2 regions of the Nocardia sp. NPDC049149 genome follow, and region 1 is predicted to be linked to the other one. Evidence: riboswitches for the same ligand, from Rfam matches in the RefSeq annotation. Region 1 holds a riboswitch; the other holds the start of a gene.

The links. Region 1 has a riboswitch for cobalamin ahead of ACGFNJ_RS37860 (FecCD family ABC transporter permease). Riboswitches for the same ligand answer to the same signal wherever they lie in the genome.
Region 2: linked by a shared signal. The riboswitch ahead of ACGFNJ_RS25355 (ABC transporter substrate-binding protein) and the one ahead of ACGFNJ_RS37860 (FecCD family ABC transporter permease) in region 1 are both predicted to bind cobalamin.

What each region holds. Positions count from the first base shown of each region.
Region 1 covers NZ_JBICTD010000012.1:258,058-263,886, reverse strand. The annotation lists gene ACGFNJ_RS37870 (ABC transporter substrate-binding protein) at 1-385, opposite strand, end outside; gene ACGFNJ_RS37865 (ABC transporter ATP-binding protein) at 418-1,236, opposite strand; gene ACGFNJ_RS37860 (FecCD family ABC transporter permease) at 1,233-2,264, opposite strand; cobalamin riboswitch at 2,297-2,427, opposite strand; gene ACGFNJ_RS37855 (alpha/beta fold hydrolase) at 2,487-3,656, shown strand; gene ACGFNJ_RS37850 (ABC transporter substrate-binding protein) at 3,720-4,814, shown strand; gene ACGFNJ_RS37845 (ABC transporter permease) at 4,814-5,674, shown strand; gene ACGFNJ_RS37840 (ABC transporter ATP-binding protein) at 5,650-5,829, shown strand, end outside.
Region 2 covers NZ_JBICTD010000006.1:240,217-246,045, reverse strand. The annotation lists gene ACGFNJ_RS25370 (ABC transporter ATP-binding protein) at 1-268, opposite strand, end outside; gene ACGFNJ_RS25365 (FecCD family ABC transporter permease) at 265-1,254, opposite strand; gene ACGFNJ_RS25360 (FecCD family ABC transporter permease) at 1,329-2,327, opposite strand; gene ACGFNJ_RS25355 (ABC transporter substrate-binding protein) at 2,324-3,361, opposite strand; cobalamin riboswitch at 3,391-3,606, opposite strand; gene ACGFNJ_RS25350 (ParB N-terminal domain-containing protein) at 3,639-4,700, opposite strand; gene ACGFNJ_RS25345 (SDR family NAD(P)-dependent oxidoreductase) at 5,192-5,829, opposite strand, start outside.

The sequences.
Region 1 (5,829 bases):
GGGTGAGGTTTTTCGCTTCGTCGTAGCCGTAACTCCAGCCTGCGACCATCACATCGGGACCCTGCGCCAACACCGTCTCCCGCGAGGGGTATTCGGGCGCCACATCTTTCAGCTGATCGACGGCCGGGCCGTAGTGCCTGCGCAACGTGTCCGCGTCACGCTGCACGCTGGACACCGCGACCACCTGGTCCTGCACGCCCAACGCGAGCGCCATCGAGATCAGGTTCCCGTCGTTCACGAACAACCGCTTGGCCGGCGTCGGAAACTGCACGTCCTCTTCGCAATTGCGGAGCGTGAGATTCCCGCCGGCCGCCTTGTCCGCGCCGCATCCGGCCAGTGCCGCCGCGACGACAACCGCCGCGAGCACCCGGGAAACATGCCTCATTCGTTCGCCTTTCCATTCAACAACAGCGCTGGTCACGGGGTCGGCTCTCTCGGGGTGATCAAGAGATGCGAGTGGTTGGTCTCCGGGTGCGCGACGCGCAGGGCACGCACGTTGAAGACCGTGTCGACGACATCGGGCGCGAGTGCCGTCTCCGGCGCCGCGAGGGGGTGGGCGGCGCCGTTGTGCAACACCAGGATTCGGTCGCAATAGCGGTCGGCCAACGTCAGATCGTGCAGCGCCATGACGACGGTGCGGTCGAGGGTGCGAGCGAGGGCGAGCAGTTCCAGGCGATGAGTGATGTCGAGGTGGTTGGTCGGCTCGTCGAGCAGCAGCACCGGGGTGTCTTGCACGAGCGCACGAGCCAGCAGCACCCGCTGCCGCTCACCGCCGGAAAGATGGTGCACCGGTCGCTCGGCGAAACCGGCCAGATCGACGGTGGCCAAGGCCTTTTCGATCTGCTGCTGTTCGCGCGGTGAACCGGCGCCCCATGGCGGCAGGTACGGGGTGAGCCCGAGCGCGACCACCTCGCCGGCGCGCAGATCGGCGGGTGGCCGCTCGTCCTGCGCGACCAGCGCCACCGTCCGTGCGCGCTGTCGCGCCGACAAATCGTGCAGCACAAGACCATCCACGCGCACCCGGCCGTGCACCGGACGACGCACGCCGGCAAGTACCTGCAGCAGCGTCGTTTTGCCTGTCCCGTTCGGCCCGACGATCCCGATCGTCTCCCCGCCACGCACCGCGAAGCTCACATCGGCAATCACGGTCCGTCGTCCCGCGGCACACGCGAGCCCTTCGACCACCACCGCTCCGGTGGCCAGTGGCCGCTCCGCTGCGCTCTCGGCGCGGTTCACGATTCACCGAACCGATAGCGCCGCCTGCCCATCAGGATCAGGAACGCGGGGGCGCCGATGAGACCGGTGAGGACACCGACGGGAATCTCGGTGGGGCGCACCACGATTCTGGTCGCCGCGTCGGCGACGACGAGGAACAAGGCGCCGCAGAGCGCGCTGGCGGGCAACAGGATGCGATGGCGCGGGCCGACCAGGAGCCGGGCGGCATGCGGCACAACCAAGCCGACGAAGCCGATGCCGCCCGACACCGCGACGAGTACGCCGACGAGGATCGAAAGCAGCAGGAACAGGCCGATGCGCAATTGCTTGACCGGAACCCCCAGTGACGCAGCAGTATCGGCGCCGACGGTCAGCGCGTCGAGCCAGCCGCTGGCGCTGAGCAGTGCGGCACCGGCGAGCGCGACCACGCTCAGCGGCAACGCGATGCGCGTCCAATCGGCGCCTGCGAGGCTGCCGAGCAACCAGAACAGCACCGATTGCGCGGCCGAGGGATCGGGGCGACGGAAGATCAGGTAGCTGCTCAACGCGGCGAACGCGGAGCCGAGCACGGTGCCGGTCAGCACCAGCCGCAGCGGTGTCAGCCCACCCTGCGCGACCGCGATCACGAACACCAACGCCGCGGCGGCCAACGCACCGACCAGCGCCCCGCCGGACAACGCCCACACGCCCGCGCCCGCGAACAGCCCGGAGGTGATGACCGCGGCCGCGCCGACGCCTGCTCCGGATGACACCCCGAGTAGATAGGGGTCGGCGAGCGGATTGCGCACGAGCGTCTGCATGGCGGCCCCCGCAAGCGCCAGCCCCGCGCCGACGATCGCGGCGAGCACCGTGCGCGGCACCCGCAGTTGCCAGACGATGGTGTCCAGCCCGAAGTCGGTGGGGGCGTGTCCGGTGACGCGGTGCCGCAGGACCTCGAGGACCGACGAGACCGGCAGCGTCTCCGCGCCGAAACCCGTGGCGAGGATCATCGCGCAGATCAACAGCGCCCCGAGGACGGGCAGGACGATCGCCGTGCGGACACGGGTCATCGGTGGTGCTCCACAGGCAAGTCGCGGCCTCTCCAGAGTGATCGCGGCAGGGGAGGTCTGACTTTCGCCGGGCGGCGATCACAGTGGCGCGACCGTTCCGGAATTACACCGGATTCCCGCACCTGCCAGGTAGGACGGCGGAACTCTACCGTTCGGTCGGGTTCATCAGATCGTCGGGTTGTGGAATGACAATCGTCCACAGCCGTGCCTACAGTGGAAAAGATGTCGCCGCTGCAAGATCGGCACCCGTCCACCATCGCGGACTGGGACGACGCGCGACGCAGAGCCCGGCTACGGGACACCAGCCCGTGGCACGAGTGGAAGACGTTGCGCCGCACCAGGTCCGTGGCGGTTCGAGTGCTGGTATTGCTCGTCGCCGTGCTCATCGGCTACGCGCAGTACCTGACCCATGACGTGAAACCCGAACAGGAACGGCTCGCGCAAACCGACCCCGCGATCTTGCCGGTCGGCCCGCCCGCCGACCCCAAGGATTGGGACACCGTCGTGGTGGACATGGTCGGTCTCGGCGTGCTCGACGCCAGCGCGACCGCGGGCGCATTGCCCGCGCTGCGCCGAATGGGTGTGGTGTGGGCGATCCGCTACGACAACGAAGGTATCGACACCAAGGTAATCGCCGACCTGATCATCCGCGCCGCCGAATTGTCGGGGCTGCGCAACATCGTGCTCGTCGGGCACAGCATGGGCGGCGTGATCGCGCTCGAGGTCGCCAAACACATCCACCTCGACAGCGACCGCCGGGTGGTCGGGGTGATCCTGGACTGCACGCCGGTGGACCTGAACGCAGTCCGGCCGGAGAGCCGAGGCCGCGGCGAGGACATGGTCCGCTGGATGGGCTGGCTGCCCGGCGCGCGTGAAAGTCGGCTGCTGCGCATCGCGGTGGAGACCTACGCGCGACGGGACCGGTTCGTCTCCGACGGCGGCAACGGCCTCCCGCCCGGCATCCGCGTCGCCGAGCTGCGCGATGTGCTCAGAGACGTGCTGCGCGAGAAGATCTTTTCGCGCAACGCGGCGAGCAACGGCCTGATCGAGGCGCAGTTCACCGCGATCGTGGCGGGCGGTGCGGCCGGTGACTTGCGCGCACTCGCCGAGCCCAAGGACGAAAAGCCGCGGCCCGCTATCGTTTTCATTCGACCGAGGGATCCGGATCGGGACCGGGTTGTCGATGTCGAGTACTCGCATCGGGTGCTGATCGATGTGTCGGGCGGTGTGGACGGCACCTTGTCGGTGGTGCTGGCGCGCAACACGGGGCATGCCAATCCGATGCAACGCCCGGTCGAGTACAACACGGTGATCGAGCAGCAGATCCTGCCGTTCATCCAGCGCTATCAGCAGCAGGTTCGGGCGCCCGCGACCTCGGCCGCACCGCGCTGAGCAGTTCGAACCAGCCTGAGACAAACGGTGTTCGGGCCGGTTTTGTCTTGTTTGAATCCGAGTATGTACCGACCACGCACCTCCCTGTTCGGCCGCCATGGCCGCACCGCCGCCGCATTGCTCGCCGTGGCAACCGTTGCGACCCTCGGACTCACCGGCTGCTCGAACACCGAGAAGTCGGACGGTCCCGTCGCCGCGGATACCCCGCTGCCCACCGAGATTCCGGCGGGCACCAAGCTCGTCCTCGCCGACCAGTCCGAACGCCTGCAGTCGGTATTGCGGTTCTCCGGCGAGCTCGACAAGCTCCCGTTCAAGGTCGAGTTCGCCAATTTCGTTGGCGGACCTGCCGTTCTGGAGGCGTTCCGCGCCGAGGCCGCGGACGTTGCTTCAGTGGGCGACGTCCCACCGATCCACGCCCTGGTCGCAGGCCAGGACGTGCCCATCGTCGCCGCCTATCAAACCAGTACCACCGCCTTGAGACTTGCGGTGGCTCCCGGCAAGTCGATCACCACTCTCGCCGAGCTGAAGGGCAAGAAGATCGCTTACGCCGAGGGCACTGCCCAGCAGGCGGCAGTGCTGCGGGCACTCGACAAGGTGGGACTCAAACCCGCTGACGCGCAGCTGATCCGGCTGCAACTCGGCGAGTTCCCCGACGCGATTCGCACCGGTCAGGTCGACGTCGCACCGCTCATCGAACCGAATATCACACGCTTCCTGCGGACTTCGGGCGCCTCGCTGATCCCGGCCGACCAGACCAAGGATATCTATCCAGGGCTCGCCTACCTGTACGCCCGCCGTGCCGTGGTGCAGGATCCGGCCAAGGCAGCCGCGACTCGGGCCCTGGTCGCCGCCTACATCCGGGCCAACCAGTGGATCAACACCCACCAGGACGAGTGGGCCCGCCGGTATTACGTGGAGAACCAGAAGGTCAGCGCCGAGGACGCGAAGCGCATCGTGGAATCGCTCGGCACCTTCACCTTCCCGCATCTGGACGACCAGCTCGTCGCGCGCCAGCAGGCCACCATCGACGCCATCGACAAGGCGGGCGAGCTGCCGAAGAAGGTGCAGGCGGCCAAGGGCTTCGACCTGCGCTTCGACGCCCCGATCACCGAGGGGGTCACCGCGAGCGGTGCCGCCTTCGCCCCGAAGGAACGCTGATGGCGACCCTCGACGCCGGCGTATTGAGCAGGCTCGGTCGCGGCAGCGCACCGGCGCACGTGCTCGGCAAACGCAAGCCTGCCCGGCCGCGACTCGGCCCAGGCCGCCCCATTCCGTTCGGTGTCGCCATCGGGCCCACCCTGTTGATCGCCGCCTGGGTGCTCGGATCGGCTTCCGGCACACTGGATCCGGAGACGCTGCCCGCGCCGTGGACCGTCGCCGAGACCGCCGGTGGTCTGATCTCCGACGGCAGGCTGCAGTCGAATCTGCTCACCTCGGTGCAGCGGGCCGGGATCGGGCTCGGCATCGGCGTCGCCGTCGGCTTAGTCCTCGCGCTGATCGCGGGGTTGAGCCGGATCGGTGAAGCGCTGGTGGACGGGCCGATTCAGATCAAGCGTGCGATTCCCACGCTCGCGCTGATTCCGCTGTTCATTGTCTGGTTCGGCATCGGCGAGGAGATGAAGCTGCTGGTCATCACGACCAGCGTGGCCATCCCGATCTATCTGAACACGCATGCGCAGCTGCGCAGCGTCGACGCCAGATATGTGGAACTCGCTCAGACGGTGGGACTTTCGCGCCTGGCCTTCGTTCGCAGGGTCGCGCTGCCCGGCGCGCTGCCCGGCTTCTTCACCGGATTGCGCTTGGCGGTGACCATCTCCTGGCTGGCGCTGGTCGTAGTGGAACAGGTCAACGCCACCAGCGGCATCGGCTACCTGATGACGCAGGCGCGGACCTACGGGCAGATCGACGTGATCGTGGTCGGGCTCGTGATCTATGGGCTGCTCGGACTTTTCGGTGATCTCGCCGTGCGTGCGGTGGAAAGGAAGGCGCTGTCATGGCGACAGACATTGGGCGACTGAGCGGCTCGGGCGTTGTCCGCACCCGTGCGCTGCGCCGCGGCTTCGGCGAGCGGGTAGTGCTGCGCGACCTCGATATCGACATCGCAAGCGGGGAATTCGTCGCGCTGCTCGGGCGCAGCGGTTCGGGCAAGAGCACGCTGCTGCGGGCGCTCGCG
Region 2 (5,829 bases), on a different contig from region 1:
GGGCCACCGGCTGCTGTGGCAGCATCCCGAGTCGCCGAGCCAGTACCCGCGCGGGCTCGTGCGCGATATCGGCGCCGTCGAGCAGTACCGCGCCCGCGGCAGGGGGCATCAACCGTGCGAGACCGCGTAGCAGCGTGGACTTTCCACAGCCGTTGCGGCCGACGATGACCGTGATCTGTCCCGCGGGGAATGCCACGGAGGCGTCGGTGACGATCACGGTGTCGCCGTAGGCGAGATCGAGTTCGGTGGTGGTGACGTGTGCGGTCATCCGGCGACTCCGATTCGGGTGGCGCGGGCCAGGAGATAGACGAGGACGGGCGCGCCGAGGATCGCGGTCACGACGCCGACCGGTAGCTCCGCGGGGAACAGCCGCCGGGCCGCCAGATCGGCGGCGACCACCAGCAGCGCCCCCGCGGCGGCGGACGGTGCCAGTCCGGTGCCGCGCTCGGCGAGCAGCCGTCGCACAATCTGCGGCGCCACCAGCGCGACGAAGGCGATCGGCCCGGCCGCGGCGGTGGCCAGTGTCGCCGCGACGGCGGCCAGCACGATCAACGTGGTGCGGTCCGGACCACGGCGTCCGGCAAGCGAATTCGCGAGCTCGTCACCCAGCTCGAGCAGGGGCAGCGATCGGCCGAGCATGATCAGCGGCGGTATCACCACCCCGAGCGCGGCGGCCGCGAACCACACGTGCATCCAGTCGCGGTTGGCGAGACTGCCGGTGAGCCACATCGCCGCCGTATGCGCCTGATAGATGTTGGCGTGGGTCAGGATGTACGCGATCGCCGAGGACAGCATCGCGGTGACGCCGATCCCGACGAGGACGAGCCGGTATCCGTCGAGACCGTCCTTCGTCGCCACCCCGACGATCAGCGCCATCGCCACGAACGCGCCCGCCAACGCGCCGCCGACCAGTGCGAGGCCGGTGCCGCCGAGCAGCACGCTCACCACGAGCGCACCCAGCGACGCACCCGCATTGATGCCGATGATCTCCGGACTGACCAGTGGATTCGTCGCGATCCGCTGCAGCACCGCGCCGGAGACCGCGAACGCGGCACCGGTGCACAGTCCGGTGAGCACGCGCGGTAGCCGATCGGCGACGACGACGTCGTATTCGATGAGCGTGCCTCCGCCACCGAGCACCCGAAGGACATCGCCGACGGTGAGCGGATAGTGCCCGATCGTGAGCGACCAGGCCGCCAGCGACAGCGCCACCGTCGTGCACACCACGGTGACGAGCACCGATCGACGATGCACCCGGAAGACGAGATGATCTCCGGGAGATCGCACAAGTATTGTGCCGCTGGGTAATACGCTGCGTTCGAGGAGCGTCACAGGGTCGCCACCTTCCGATTGCGCACGAGATAGAGGAAGAACGGCGATCCGGCGAACGCGGTGATGATGCCGACCTGGATCTCCTGCGGTTGGGCGACGACCCGTCCGAGAATGTCGGCGAGCAGCAACAGAATCGGCCCGAGCACGGCACACCAGACGAGCACCCACCGATAGTCCTGTCCGGCGAAGGCACGGGCGATATGCGGAATGACCAGTCCGACAAAGGCGATCGGCCCGGCGATGGCCACCGCCGACCCCGCGAGCAGCACCACGGTCAACGCGCCTGCGGCGCGGACCGCGATGAGCCGCGTGCCGAGCGTGCGTGCCATGTCGTCGCCCATGGCGATGGCGTTCAGCGGCCGCGACACCGCGAGCGCCAGCACCGCGCCGACGGCGATGAAAGGCACGATCGCCCCGACGGATTCGAGAGTGGCGCGGGTCAACGATCCGACCACCCAGAATCGGAAATTGTCGAGGGTGGTCCGGTCGAGCAGGCTGATCGCCGTGGTGATCGATCCGCACAGCGCGGTGCACGCCGCGCCGGCCAACACCAGTTTCACCGGTGTCGCACCACCGAATCCCAGTGAGCCGAGGGTGTATACGAAGACGGCGGCGACGGCGGCGCCGACAAAGGCGAACCAGACGAATACCGCGGGCGAAGTCGAACCCAGTGCGCCCATGGCGATCACGATGGCCAGCGAGGCGCCCGCGTTGATGCCGAGCAGGCCTGGCCCGGCCAGCGGGTTGCGGGTGAGTCCCTGCATGACGGCTCCGGCCAGCGCGAGCGCGACACCGGCGAGCAGACCGGCAACGGTCCTCGGCAGCCGGATGTATCGCACGATCCGGTCGGCATCGCTGCCGCGGAAATCGGTGAATGCGGCGACCGCCTGATCGAGCGTGAGCGGGTGCGTGCCGACCAAGACGGACGCGACGCAGACAGCGACGAGCACGGCACCGGCAACGACCAGGCCGGTGCCGCGAGCGGTGCGCGTCACCGCCGGAACAGATCGGGGTGGATCAGTTCGGCGACAAGCTCGGTCGCGTGGGCGATGCGGACACCGGCGGCCCGATCGGCGAACAGGAACGGGTGCACCGCGCCCTTGCGGACGGCAGTCAGATTGGCGAAGGCCGGGTTGCCGACGATCTTGTCGGCCTGTGGCTGCGCATCGGCGCGCGTATAGGTTGCCTTGCAACACATGCTGGTCAGAATGATGTCGGGGTCGCGGGCGATCAGCTGTTCGGCGCCGATCTGGACGTTGCGGCGTTCGGTGAGATCCGCGAAGGCATTCACCCCGCCCGCGGCGTCGATGATCCGGGTGACGAAGTCGATGCCGCCCGCGACGGTGTAGGAACCGTCGTCCTTCGGCGTGACGACCGCAACGCGAGGCCTAGGCGCGCTACCCACTTTCGCGCGCACCGCATCGATCCGCGCACCGAGTTGCGTGACCACCGATTCGGCACGCTCGGACATGCCCCACAGCGCGCCGAGATCGCGCAGATCCGCATACACGTTCTCGAATCGCACTGTCGCCGGGTCGATCGCCTCGTCAGCGAGCCCGTCCGCGCTCGGACACAGCGGGCTCACGATCCACGTCCGTACGCCGAGGTCGTGCAGGCTCGCGCGGGTGCCGACGCTCGACTGCGACGACTTGGCGAATACACCGTTGAATCCGGACAACACGAAATCGGGGTTCTTCGAGAGCAGTTCGTCGCGACTGGGCAGCTTCTCGACATAGGTCGTTTTCGCCTGCGCCGCCTGATATTCGGGCAGCACCGCGGAATCCAGGAAAGCCGTCGTGACCAGCCGATCGGTGACGCCGAGCGCGTGCGCGATCTCGATCGACGGTTGGTAGGCCGCGTAGATCCGCTGGGGCGGCCCACCGACGGCGACGTCGATCCCGCAGTTCGCGCGGGTGACGGCGGTGGCGTCGGTGGCCGCCGGTCCGGGTTGCGCACCGCAACCAGCCAGCACGATCGCACAGGCGACCAGCGCACCACTACGTAGGCGCGCGAAAACAGATGGGGTCAAGGTGACCGCCTTCCAGGTCCTCGTGGAAACGGGTACTGCGTAGCCGTGGCCGGTCTCCTGGCTGACGGGATGTCGCGCGACGGATCTACCTTCCCAGGGCACAAGTGCCCCAGTGGTTCCGGAGGAATCGCTTCCTCCGGACCGATCCGTCGCTCCCGATCACAGTGGCGAGGGCCGCACCGGTACCACACCGGTTTCCCGAACACCACGACTGCGCGGACTGTACCAAGCTCCCTCCGAAATCGGACAATGCGAACCTGGGTTGCCCCGGGCAGCACTAGAGCTGGTTGAGCCGTTCGGCGAACTTGAGCCAATCGTTGGCGATCGTGCCCGCCAGTTGCGCAACGGTTTTCGTGCAGTGGTCGGGGACGCCGACGGCCAGCGCGTCCCATTCCTGCTCGGTCGGGTGCGCCGCCAAGCGGCGGAGCAGCGCGCGGCCCGGTTCGGTGAAGCGCAGGGACGGATCGGTCCGCAGCCCCTGGATCAGCACCGTCGGGTCCTTCGGTTCATTCGCGGTCTGGGGACCGCACGGCTTCTTCTTCGTCGCCTTGGCGACGTCGGTATGTCGCCGCGGTACCGGCTCCTCGCCCCGCCTGATCCGTTGGCGCACATCATGTGCCGTGCCGACGGAGACACCGGCGGCCTTGGCCAGCTCACGGATCGGCGCCTCGGGCATGTCCGCGATCAGCTCGCCCACCCGCCGCCGACCATCGTCGGCGCTCAACGAGCGCGTCCTGCCGTCGCGCCCCATCCTGATGTTCGACTGGCCATCTTGATCAGTTGAACTCAGCCGGATCCGGCCGACGGTGCCGTGCGCGAGACCGACCGTCGCCGCGATAGCACGATCAGACCATTCGGGAAATTGCGCGAGTATTCGCGCGGCCGCGGCTCTGCGATCGGACAATGACAAAGGCAGGCCGTGACTATTGTTCATTCGCACAGACAATACGAATGCTTCATGGTCCGTTCCGTCGAAAAGTTGTGCACGAATCGTAGTCGCGCCGCGCAGCACAGCCGCTTTCACGCGGTGGATGCCGTCGATGACACGCATCGTCTTCTTGTGTATCAGGATTGGCGGCAGCACCGCATCGACCTCGGCCAGCGCCCGGATATGTTCGACGTTCTCGCCGAGAATGCGGGGCGAGCCTGCGAGAGCAAGGGTCTCCAAACGGATTTCGACGACACCACTGACGTTCGCGCATTCGTAGCGCCCCGGCAGTACCACCTGGAATCGGCCATCGGAGGAGTCTGCGCCGAACGGTTCGACGGCCGCGGACCGTATCGCCGCTGGCAAACCCACCTCCCGAAGCACAGGTGTGGATGTCAACCCTTCCATCATGGTTCCCTCTCTACAACACTCTCAACACTGAGCAACCGCCGTGTAGGCGGCCCAACACATTTCACCGACGGCGTGCAACACCGAGCACGACGTCCGGCGGGCGGGTGAGCCCGCAAGATATTCGCAATACTTTCTGGCGGAATCAAACTGGCGCCGACAGCGATGTCCGAGAATTCACTTCGTGTTCGCTCCGGTACCACAATCACTGTCGGCGAACCCGACGCAGACAGGTCGGGATTCGACGAATATCCCTTTACCCCAAGGGAATTGACATACCAAGCGCCGCGTAGTGCGGCCTCGCCGAGCGGAGCGCCGCGCGGCCGACATAGGTACGGCTTAGCTAACCCCTTCTGATCGCGTCGCGGACAGAACGCACTCTGCCCACCTTCGCCGGGGACTGTACCGGAGAAAACTTCCAGCCTGAACGACGACTCCCGCGCCCGGCAACCGCTGCCGCACTACGTCTACGACCCGGTGCGCCGCAACTCGATTCAGCGCTTGTCGCGCTGGCCTTCGGCGAGCTGTTCGCTGGTCTTGTCGGCACCGACGCGACGTTGCATGGCGGCGACCAGACCGGGCGCGACGCCGGCGACCATGGCGGTCAAGCGCAAAGTCAGCGGAGCAACGTCCACCTCGGCCTGGTTCTTGTCGATGGCGCGGATCGCCGCGTTCGCCACGTCTTCCGGTGCGCGGGTGCCGACACCGAGCGGCAGCGACGCGCCGGAATCGGCGAACATGCCCGCGTCCCTGATATAGCCGGGGAACACCGTCGAGACGCCAACGTTGTGCGGCCGCAAGTCCTCTCGCAGCGCGAGCGCGAAACCGCGCATCCCGAACTTGGTTGCGTTGTAGAGCGACGCCTGCCTGGACGCGGTCTTCCCGGACAGCGACGAGATGAAGACCAGGTGCCCACGGCGCCGGGCCACCATCTGTTCGGCGGCCAGCTTCGCCGTGATGATCGGCGCACGAAGGTTGACATCGAGCGCGCGATCGACCTCGCCGACGGAGTAGTCCGACAACAACCCCATGGCAGGCAGCGCGGCGTTGGCCACGACCACATCGATCTCGCCCGCCGCGCCAAGCAGTTTCTCGATCCCGTCCCGGTCGGCCAGATCGGCAGGGATGGCCC